DNA from 2 places in the Klebsiella sp. WP3-W18-ESBL-02 genome. Region 2 is predicted to be linked to the other one. Evidence: predicted binding sites of a transcription regulator. Region 2 holds the regulator's gene; the other holds the start of a gene.
What was found. The regulator sigma-54, encoded in region 2, starts transcription at its own class of promoters, with help from an activator protein. The targets are predictions, from matches to a motif close to GTTGGCACANNTTTCGCTNT.
Positions count from the first base shown of each region.

Region 1: glnA (glutamate--ammonia ligase) is a predicted target of sigma-54. The motif match lies at 1,620-1,639, and genes of this name have one in related genera.

Region 1 covers NZ_AP021972.1:5,084,922-5,089,312, forward strand. The annotation lists gene typA (ribosome-dependent GTPase TypA) at 1-1,348, opposite strand, end outside; gene glnA (glutamate--ammonia ligase) at 1,729-3,138, shown strand; gene glnL (nitrogen regulation protein NR(II)) at 3,345-4,391, shown strand, end outside.
Region 2 covers NZ_AP021972.1:586,498-590,888, forward strand. The annotation lists gene ptsN (PTS IIA-like nitrogen regulatory protein PtsN) at 1-406, opposite strand, end outside; gene hpf (ribosome hibernation promoting factor) at 463-750, opposite strand; gene rpoN (RNA polymerase factor sigma-54) at 773-2,206, opposite strand; gene lptB (LPS export ABC transporter ATP-binding protein) at 2,252-2,977, opposite strand; gene lptA (lipopolysaccharide ABC transporter substrate-binding protein LptA) at 2,984-3,538, opposite strand; gene lptC (LPS export ABC transporter periplasmic protein LptC) at 3,507-4,082, opposite strand; gene kdsC (3-deoxy-manno-octulosonate-8-phosphatase KdsC) at 4,079-4,391, opposite strand, start outside.

The DNA.
Region 1 (4,391 bases), 660 kb from region 2:
CGATCAGACCACGGCTCGGGATCACGTAGTCGAGACGTACGCGGCCTTTACCGTCTGGATTCATGTTTTTCAGGTCGCCTTTACGCTCGCCCAGTGCCTGCATGACAGAACCCTGGTGCTGCTCTTCGACGTCCAGCGTGACGTTTTCGTACGGCTCTTGTTTGCGGCCGTCGATTTCACGGAAGATAACTTTCGGACGGGAAACCGCCAGTTCGAAACCTTCACGACGCATGTTTTCAATCAGAACGGACAGGTGCAGTTCACCACGGCCAGAAACGCGGAACGCATCAGCGTCTTCGGTTTCGTCAACGCGCAGCGCTACGTTGTGCACCAGCTCTTTGTTCAGGCGGTCAAGGATCTGACGAGAGGTAACGAATTTACCTTCTTTACCACAGAACGGAGAGGTGTTAACGCAGAAGAACATAGAAACGGTCGGCTCATCGACGGACAGTGCCGGCAGCGCTTCGACGTTCTGCGGATCGCAGATGGTGTCGGAGATGTTCAGCTCACCCAGACCGGTGATCGCGATGATATCGCCCGCTTCCGCGAGGGTGCTGTCAATACGTTCCAGACCCAGGTGGGTCAGGACTTTACCGACTTTACCGTTACGGGTTTTGCCTTCGCTATCGATGATAGTGATCTGCTGGTTCGGTTTCACTTTACCGCGTTTGATGCGGCCGATACCGATGACGCCAACGTAGTTGTTGTAGTCCAGCTGGGAGATCTGCATCTGGAACGGACCGTCAAGGTCAACGTCCGGAGCCGGTACATGGTCAACAATCGCCTGATACAGCGGGGTCATGTCTTCAGCCATGTCTTCGTGATCCAGACCGGCAATACCGTTCAGCGCCGAAGCGTAGATGATCGGGAAGTCCAGCTGTTCGTCGGTCGCGTCGAGGTTAACGAACAGGTCGAAGACCTGATCAACAACCCAGTCAGGACGCGCGCCCGGACGGTCAACCTTGTTGATAACAACAATCGGTTTCAGGCCGTGGGCAAATGCTTTTTTGGTCACGAAGCGCGTTTGCGGCATCGGGCCATCGAAGGCATCAACTACCAGCAGCACGGAGTCAACCATGGACATAACGCGCTCAACTTCACCACCGAAGTCGGCGTGCCCCGGGGTATCAACGATGTTGATACGGTAGTCATTCCATTTGATAGCGGTGTTTTTTGCGAGGATGGTAATCCCACGCTCTTTCTCCAAATCGTTGGAGTCCATCACACGCTCTTGAGTTTCAGCACGTTCGTCGAACGTACCGGATTGCTGCAGCAGCTTGTCAACCAGGGTCGTTTTACCATGGTCAACGTGAGCAATGATGGCGATGTTACGCAAATTTTCGATCACAACTTTGCCTCGGGCATTAGAAATAGCGCGTTATTGTACACGGATTAATCGCACTACAAAACAGGATCACAGAGATCCTCCGCAAACAAGTATCGCAGAGTTTCTTTGTGATCGCTTTCACGGAGCATAAAAAGGGCACCTAATCACAATTTGCACCAATATGGTGCTCAACGCTCGCGTGTAAGCACTATAATGGTGCAAAAAGACTATCATGGTGCAGCCATTTTGCACTATGGTGCGCATGATAACGCCTTTTGGGGGTGATTTAAAAGTTGGCACAGATTTCGCTTTATATTTTTCACGGCAACACCGCCACTTTTAAGCAGTGATTGAAGACCTCGTTACCACGACGACAATGACAAATCCGGGAGATGTAAAGTATGTCCGCTGAACACGTTTTGACGATGCTGAATGAGCATGAAGTGAAGTTTGTCGATCTGCGCTTTACCGATACCAAAGGTAAAGAACAGCACGTCACTATTCCTGCCCATCAGGTTAATGCCGAATTCTTCGAAGAAGGCAAAATGTTTGACGGCTCCTCCATCGGCGGCTGGAAAGGCATTAACGAATCAGACATGGTTCTGATGCCGGACGCATCTACCGCTCTCATCGACCCGTTCTTTGAAGAGTCTACCCTGATTATTCGTTGTGACATCCTGGAACCAGGCACCCTGCAGGGCTACGACCGCGACCCGCGCTCTATCGCGAAACGCGCTGAAGAGTACCTGCGCGCTACCGGCATCGCAGACACCGTTCTGTTCGGGCCAGAGCCAGAATTCTTCCTGTTTGATGACATCCGCTTCGGCGCATCTATCTCCGGTTCCCACGTGGCTATCGACGATATCGAAGGCGCATGGAACTCCTCCACCAAATACGAAGGCGGTAACAAAGGTCACCGTCCTGGCGTGAAAGGCGGTTACTTCCCGGTTCCTCCGGTTGATTCCTCACAGGACATCCGTTCTACCATGTGTCTGATCATGGAAGAGATGGGCCTGGTGGTTGAAGCGCATCACCACGAAGTGGCAACCGCTGGCCAGAACGAAATCGCGACCCGCTTCAACACCATGACCAAGAAAGCGGACGAAATTCAGATCTACAAATACGTTGTGCACAACGTTGCGCACCGTTTCGGTAAAACCGCGACCTTTATGCCAAAACCAATGTTTGGCGATAACGGTTCCGGCATGCACTGCCACATGTCCCTGTCCAAGAACGGCGTAAACCTGTTCTCCGGTGACAAATATGCGGGTCTGTCTGAGCAGGCGCTGTACTACATCGGCGGCGTCATCAAACACGCGAAAGCGATCAACGCCCTGGCGAACCCGACCACCAACTCCTACAAGCGTCTGGTCCCGGGTTACGAAGCGCCGGTTATGCTGGCTTACTCTGCGCGTAACCGTTCTGCTTCCATCCGTATTCCGGTGGTTGCATCTCCGAAAGCGCGTCGTATCGAAGTGCGCTTCCCGGACCCGGCGGCTAACCCGTACCTGTGCTTCGCCGCGCTGCTGATGGCTGGCCTTGACGGTATCAAGAACAAAATCCATCCGGGCGAAGCCATGGATAAAAACCTGTACGACCTGCCGCCGGAAGAAGCGAAAGAGATCCCACAGGTTGCAGGCTCTCTGGAAGAAGCGCTGCAGGCACTGGACGCAGATCGCGAGTTCCTGACGGCTGGCGGCGTATTCACTGATGAAGCTATCGACGCTTACATCACGCTGCGCACGGAAGAAAACGACCGCGTACGCATGACTCCGCACCCGGTTGAGTTCGAACTGTACTACAGCGTCTAAGACGTTTTGAGTTGTACTGTCTGGATGAGGTCGCGTCATTGCCGATGGGCGCTGGCGCGACAATCTGGAATTGAGTTGCCGTGGAAACTTTCAGCCCATCTCAGGATGGGCTTTTTTCTCCACCAACAACCTGATCTTCCGCGCTTTTTATCCGTAAAAAGCTATACTGCACTAAAACAGTGCAAGCCTTTTCAGGAGACTGCTAAATGGCAACAGGCGCACTGCCCGATGCTGGGCAGATCCTTAACTCGTTAATCAACAGCATTTTGTTGGTCGATGACGACCTCGCCGTTCACTACGCCAATCCGGCGGCGCAGCAGCTGCTGGCGCAGAGCGCGCGTAAACTTTTCGGTACTCCGCTTCCCGAACTGTTGAGCTATTTCTCGCTTAACGTCGGTTTAATGCAGGAGAGCCTGCAAACCGGCCAGGGGTTCACCGATAACGAAGTGACACTGGTCATCGACGGTCGTTCGCACATTCTTTCGCTCACCGCCCAGCGGCTGCCTGACGGCTTTATTTTGCTGGAGATGGCACCCATGGATAATCAGCGTCGCCTGAGCCAGGAACAGCTCCAGCACGCCCAGCAGATTGCCGCACGCGATCTGGTCCGCGGGCTGGCACACGAGATTAAAAACCCGCTTGGCGGCCTGCGCGGCGCAGCGCAGCTGCTCAGCAAAGCGCTACCCGATCCAGCGCTCACCGAATACACCAACGTGATTATCGAACAGGCCGACCGCCTGCGTAATCTGGTCGATCGCCTGCTTGGCCCCCAGCATCCCGGTACGCATGTGACCGAGAGCATTCATAAAGTGGCCGAACGGGTAGTGAAGCTGGTGTCGATGGAGCTGCCGGAAAACGTCAAGCTGGTGCGCGACTACGATCCAAGCTTGCCGGAATTACCGCACGATCCCGACCAGATTGAGCAAGTTTTGCTTAATATCGTGCGTAATGCCCTTCAGGCATTGGGGCCAGAAGGCGGCGAAATTGTCCTGCGCACCCGTACTGCTTTTCAGTTAACGCTGCACGGCGTTCGCTACCGCCTGGCCGCCCGCATTGATGTCGAAGATAACGGCCCCGGCATTCCATCACATTTGCAGGATACGCTGTTTTATCCGATGGTCAGCGGGCGCGAAGGTGGCACCGGGCTGGGTCTGTCGATCGCGCGCAGCCTGATCGACCAGCACTCCGGCAAAATTGAATTTACCAGTTGGCCAGGCCATACCGAGTTTTCGGTTTTCCTGCCAATTAAAAAA
Region 2 (4,391 bases):
TGGTTTTATCCGCCAGACGTTTTGCCACCAGGGAAAGCGTATGCAGGTGGGTTTTGGTCTGGTCTGCCGGCACCAGTAGCGCAAAGAGTAAATCGACCGGCTGGTTGTCGATGGCGTCGAAGGCGATTGGCGTTTCCAACTGCACAAACACGCCGACGGCGCGCAGCGTATCTTCTTCCAGCTTGCCGTGCGGGATCGCGATACCGTTACCGATGCCGGTACTGCCCATTTTTTCACGGGTCAGAATGGCTTCAAACACCACCTGCGGCGGCAGGCTAAGTTGTTTAGCCGCCAGCTCGCTGATGATCTCAAGCGCGCGTTTTTTACTCTGGCAGTGTACTGCACTGCGGGTACATTCCTGGTTAAGGACATTGCTCAGTTGTAGAGCCGAATCGTTATTTGTCATAATTTCACCTAAGCGCCGCCCGATATGCCGGGCATATCGGGCGGCTGCTCGGACAATCAATGTTGTTTTAGTTTATCTTTGTGCTTGTTTAACTGTCTCGCCAGTTTATCGATTAAACCGTCGATAGCGGCGTACATATCCTGCCCTTCCGCGCTGGCATGAAGTTCGCCCCCGTTAACGTGCAGTGTAGCATCCGAGATGTGCGTCAATTTCTCCACTTTTAACACAATATGGACCTGATTGATCCTCTCGAAGAATTGTTCCAGCTTGCTGAATTTCGCATTCACGAATTCGCGCATTGGCTCGGTAATTTCGACGTTGTGTCCAGTGATGTTGAGCTGCATAGTGTCTTCCTTATCAGTAGTGTCAGACCAGCTGTTTACGCTGGTTAGACGGCGGAATGGATAAAGACTCTCGGTACTTTGCAACGGTGCGCCGTGCCACCATGATACCCTGTTCAGAGAGCATGGTGGTCAGTTTACTGTCGCTCAGTGGTTTTGCGGGATTCTCCGCGGCAATCAATTTCTTCACCAGTGCACGAATCGCCGTGGACGAGGCTTCGCCGCCGCCCTCGGTGCTGACGTGGCTGGAGAAGAAATACTTAAGCTCGAAAATGCCCCGTGGGCTATGCAAATACTTCTGCGTGGTAACACGCGAAATCGTGGACTCGTGCATTTCGACGGTCTGGGCGATGTCCGCCAGCACCATCGGTTTCATATACTCTTCGCCAAGATCGAAAAAGGCCTGCTGCTGTTCAACGATGCAGCGGCTGACGCGCAGCAGCGTGTCGTTGCGGCTTTCCAGACTCTTAATCAGCCACTTCGCTTCCTGCAGGTTGCTGCGGATAAACTGGCTGTCGGCGTCGTTGCGGGCGTTATTGCACATGCCCGCATAGTGCTGGTTAATCTGCAGACGCGGGATGCTGTCGGCGTTCAGTTCCACCACCCAGCGATCGTTCACCTTACGCACCAGCACGTCAGGAATGACGTATTCAGGTTCACCGGTCTGGATCGATTGGCCGGGGCGCGGATCTAATGACTGGATCAGATCGACCGCTTCTTTCAGCACGTCTTCTTTCAGCCGCGTGACGCGCATCAGCGAACGGAAGTCATGGTTGGCGAGCAGATCCAGATGCTCACTGATGATTAGGCGAGCTTCATCAAGACGCGGCGTCGTAGGTGAGAACTGGGAAAGCTGGATCAGCAAACAGTCGCGGAGATCTTTGGCGGCGACGCCTACCGGATCGAAGCGTTGGATACGCTTCAACACCGCTTCCACTTCATCGAGGCCAATCTCGTCGTCGCCGATGCTTTCGCGAATATCTTCCACGGAAACGGTGAGGTAGCCGGTGTCGTCCACCGCGTCGACGATGGAGGTGGCGATGGCGCGGTCGGTATCGGTAAACGGCGTCAGTTCAACCTGCCACATCAGGTAATCCTGCAGCGACTGGGTTGTTTCGCCCTGGTAAACCGGCAGCTCGTCGTCCTGGTAGTCGGCCCCGGTGCCGGAAGGCGTCCCGGCGGTATAGATCTCGTCCCAGCTGGCGTCAAGCGGCAGCTCTTCGGGCATATCGGGCTTTTCCAGCGCGTCAACGCTGTCCAGCGTTTCGTGATCGGTGGCTTCCTGAGTTTCTACTTCTTCGTGAAGATCGGTTTGCTCGAGCAGGGGGTTGCTCTCCAGCGCCTGCTGGAGTTCCTGCTGAAGTTCCAGCGTAGACAGCTGCAGCAGACGAATAGCCTGCTGCAGCTGTGGCGTCATGGCAAGCTGTTGGCTGAGCCTTAATTGCAAACCTTGCTTCATGTTCAGAACGAATATCTCCCGCTAACGTCGTTAACCACTACCCTATCAGAGTCTGAAGTCTTCCCCAAGATACACGCGTTTAACATGTTCGTCTTGTAGGATCTCCTGAGGGGTACCGTGGGCAATCAGATGCCCCTGGCTGACGATATAAGCGCGTTCACACACCGCCAGCGTTTCACGGACGTTGTGGTCGGTAATCAGTACGCCAAGGCCGCTGTCGCGCAGGTGTTCGATAATACGTTTAATGTCGATAACCGAAATCGGGTCTACGCCGGCAAACGGTTCATCCAGCAGGATAAATTTCGGGTTTGCCGCCAGCGCGCGGGCGATTTCGACGCGGCGGCGTTCCCCGCCGGATAGCGCCTGGCCCAGACTGTCGCGCAGATGCTCGATGTGGAACTCTTCCATCAGCTCTTTAGCACGGTCTTCACGCTGTTCGTTGCTCAGATCGTCGCGGATTTGCAGCACGGCCATCAGGTTATCGTAAACGCTCAGACGGCGGAAAATAGAGGCTTCCTGCGGCAGATAGCCGATACCCCGGCGCGCGCGCGCGTGCAGCGGCAGCAGGCTGATGTCTTCGTCATCAATGATGATATTGCCCGCGTCGCGCGGCACGATCCCAACCACCATGTAGAAGGTGGTGGTTTTACCCGCGCCGTTTGGCCCAAGCAGACCCACAATCTCACCGGAATTCACGGTCAGACTGACATCTTCCACTACGCGGCGGCCTTTGTAGGCCTTCGCCAGATTTTTTGCAGTTAATGTCGCCATAACGGATTAGTTACTCTTCTTCTGTGCCGGAGCCTGATCTTTGGACTTGTCCTGCAGCTGGGATGGCACCAGAACGGTGGTCACGCGTTTGCCTTTATCGCTAAACGCCTGCATTTTCTGTTCCTTGACCAGGTACGTGATCTTGTCGCCCTTGATGTTGCTGTCGAGCTGCTCAAGGTAAGCGTTGCCGGTCAGCACCACGAAGTCGTTCGCCAGCTCATAGCGCATTTTCGACGCATGGCCTTTCACCGGTTTGCCGTTGTCCTGCATCTGGTAGAAGGTGGCCGGATTGCCGTAGCCTTCAATAACTTCTTTACCCTGCTGATTCGCAGGGCGGGTCACGACCACTTTGTCAGCGTTAATTTTGATTGTGCCCTGGGTGACGACGACGTTGCCGGTAAAGGTCACGACGTTGCCCTGCATATCCAACGACTGCTGATCGGATTCAATGTGAATCGGTTGATTGGTATCGCCGGTCACCGCCATGGCCGGCAGGCTAGCGGCCAGCAGAGAAGCGACGAGCGCCAGCTTAAGGCTGAGTTTGTTTGTTCTGAATTTCATAAGAGGTTCTAACCTTTTCAATCAGCTCGGCGTTTTTGCTGCGTAAATTGCCGCGCATTTTCAGGCCGCTGGAATTAAATGTTGTGCCGTATAACGTCACCAGATCGTCAGAGGAAACATCCTGAGTTATCAGGTTTACCTGGGCATTATCCGTCGTAATCTTACGCAGTTGTGCGTCTTCTGTCAGCGCGTTGATTTCAACGTGCCCGTAGAGGTACAGCATGCGGTCGTTGGTCAGCTTCGCTTTATCGGCTTTAATCGACCAGGTTGGCACCTTGGCGGCGTCAAATGTTGTCAGTACGGGGCGAGTAAACCACGACAGACTCTGATCGGAAAAATACTCCACGTGTTCGGCAATTAACCGGTAGGAGAGCGCGCCTTCGGGGCTGTACACCACCGTATCGGTATGCTCGCTTTTATAAGTTGGATCGCCAGCGTTTGTTGTCACCGGGCCGCTGTCTTCTTTATCGGCAAGATTAAGGCCGATCAGGACAAGCGCCACCAGCGATAGCAGAATGATAACCCAACGTCTGGTTTTACTCATATGGATTGCCCTTTGGCTTCGTCCAGCTTCCCTTGCGCCAGCAGCAGCAGATCGCAGACTTCACGAACCGCGCCGCGGCCTCCCGCAATACGCGTGACGTAATCAGCGCGCGGTGGCAGCAGCGGGTGCGCGTCCGCTACCGCGACGCTGAGACCGACTTCTGCCATGACCGGCCAGTCGATCAGATCGTCGCCCACGTAGGCCACTTCCTCTGGCTGAAGATCAAGCTTCGCCAGCAGTTCACGGTAGGCAATGAGCTTATCCGACTGACCCTGATAGAGATGCGTGATGCCGAGCGTCGCGCAGCGG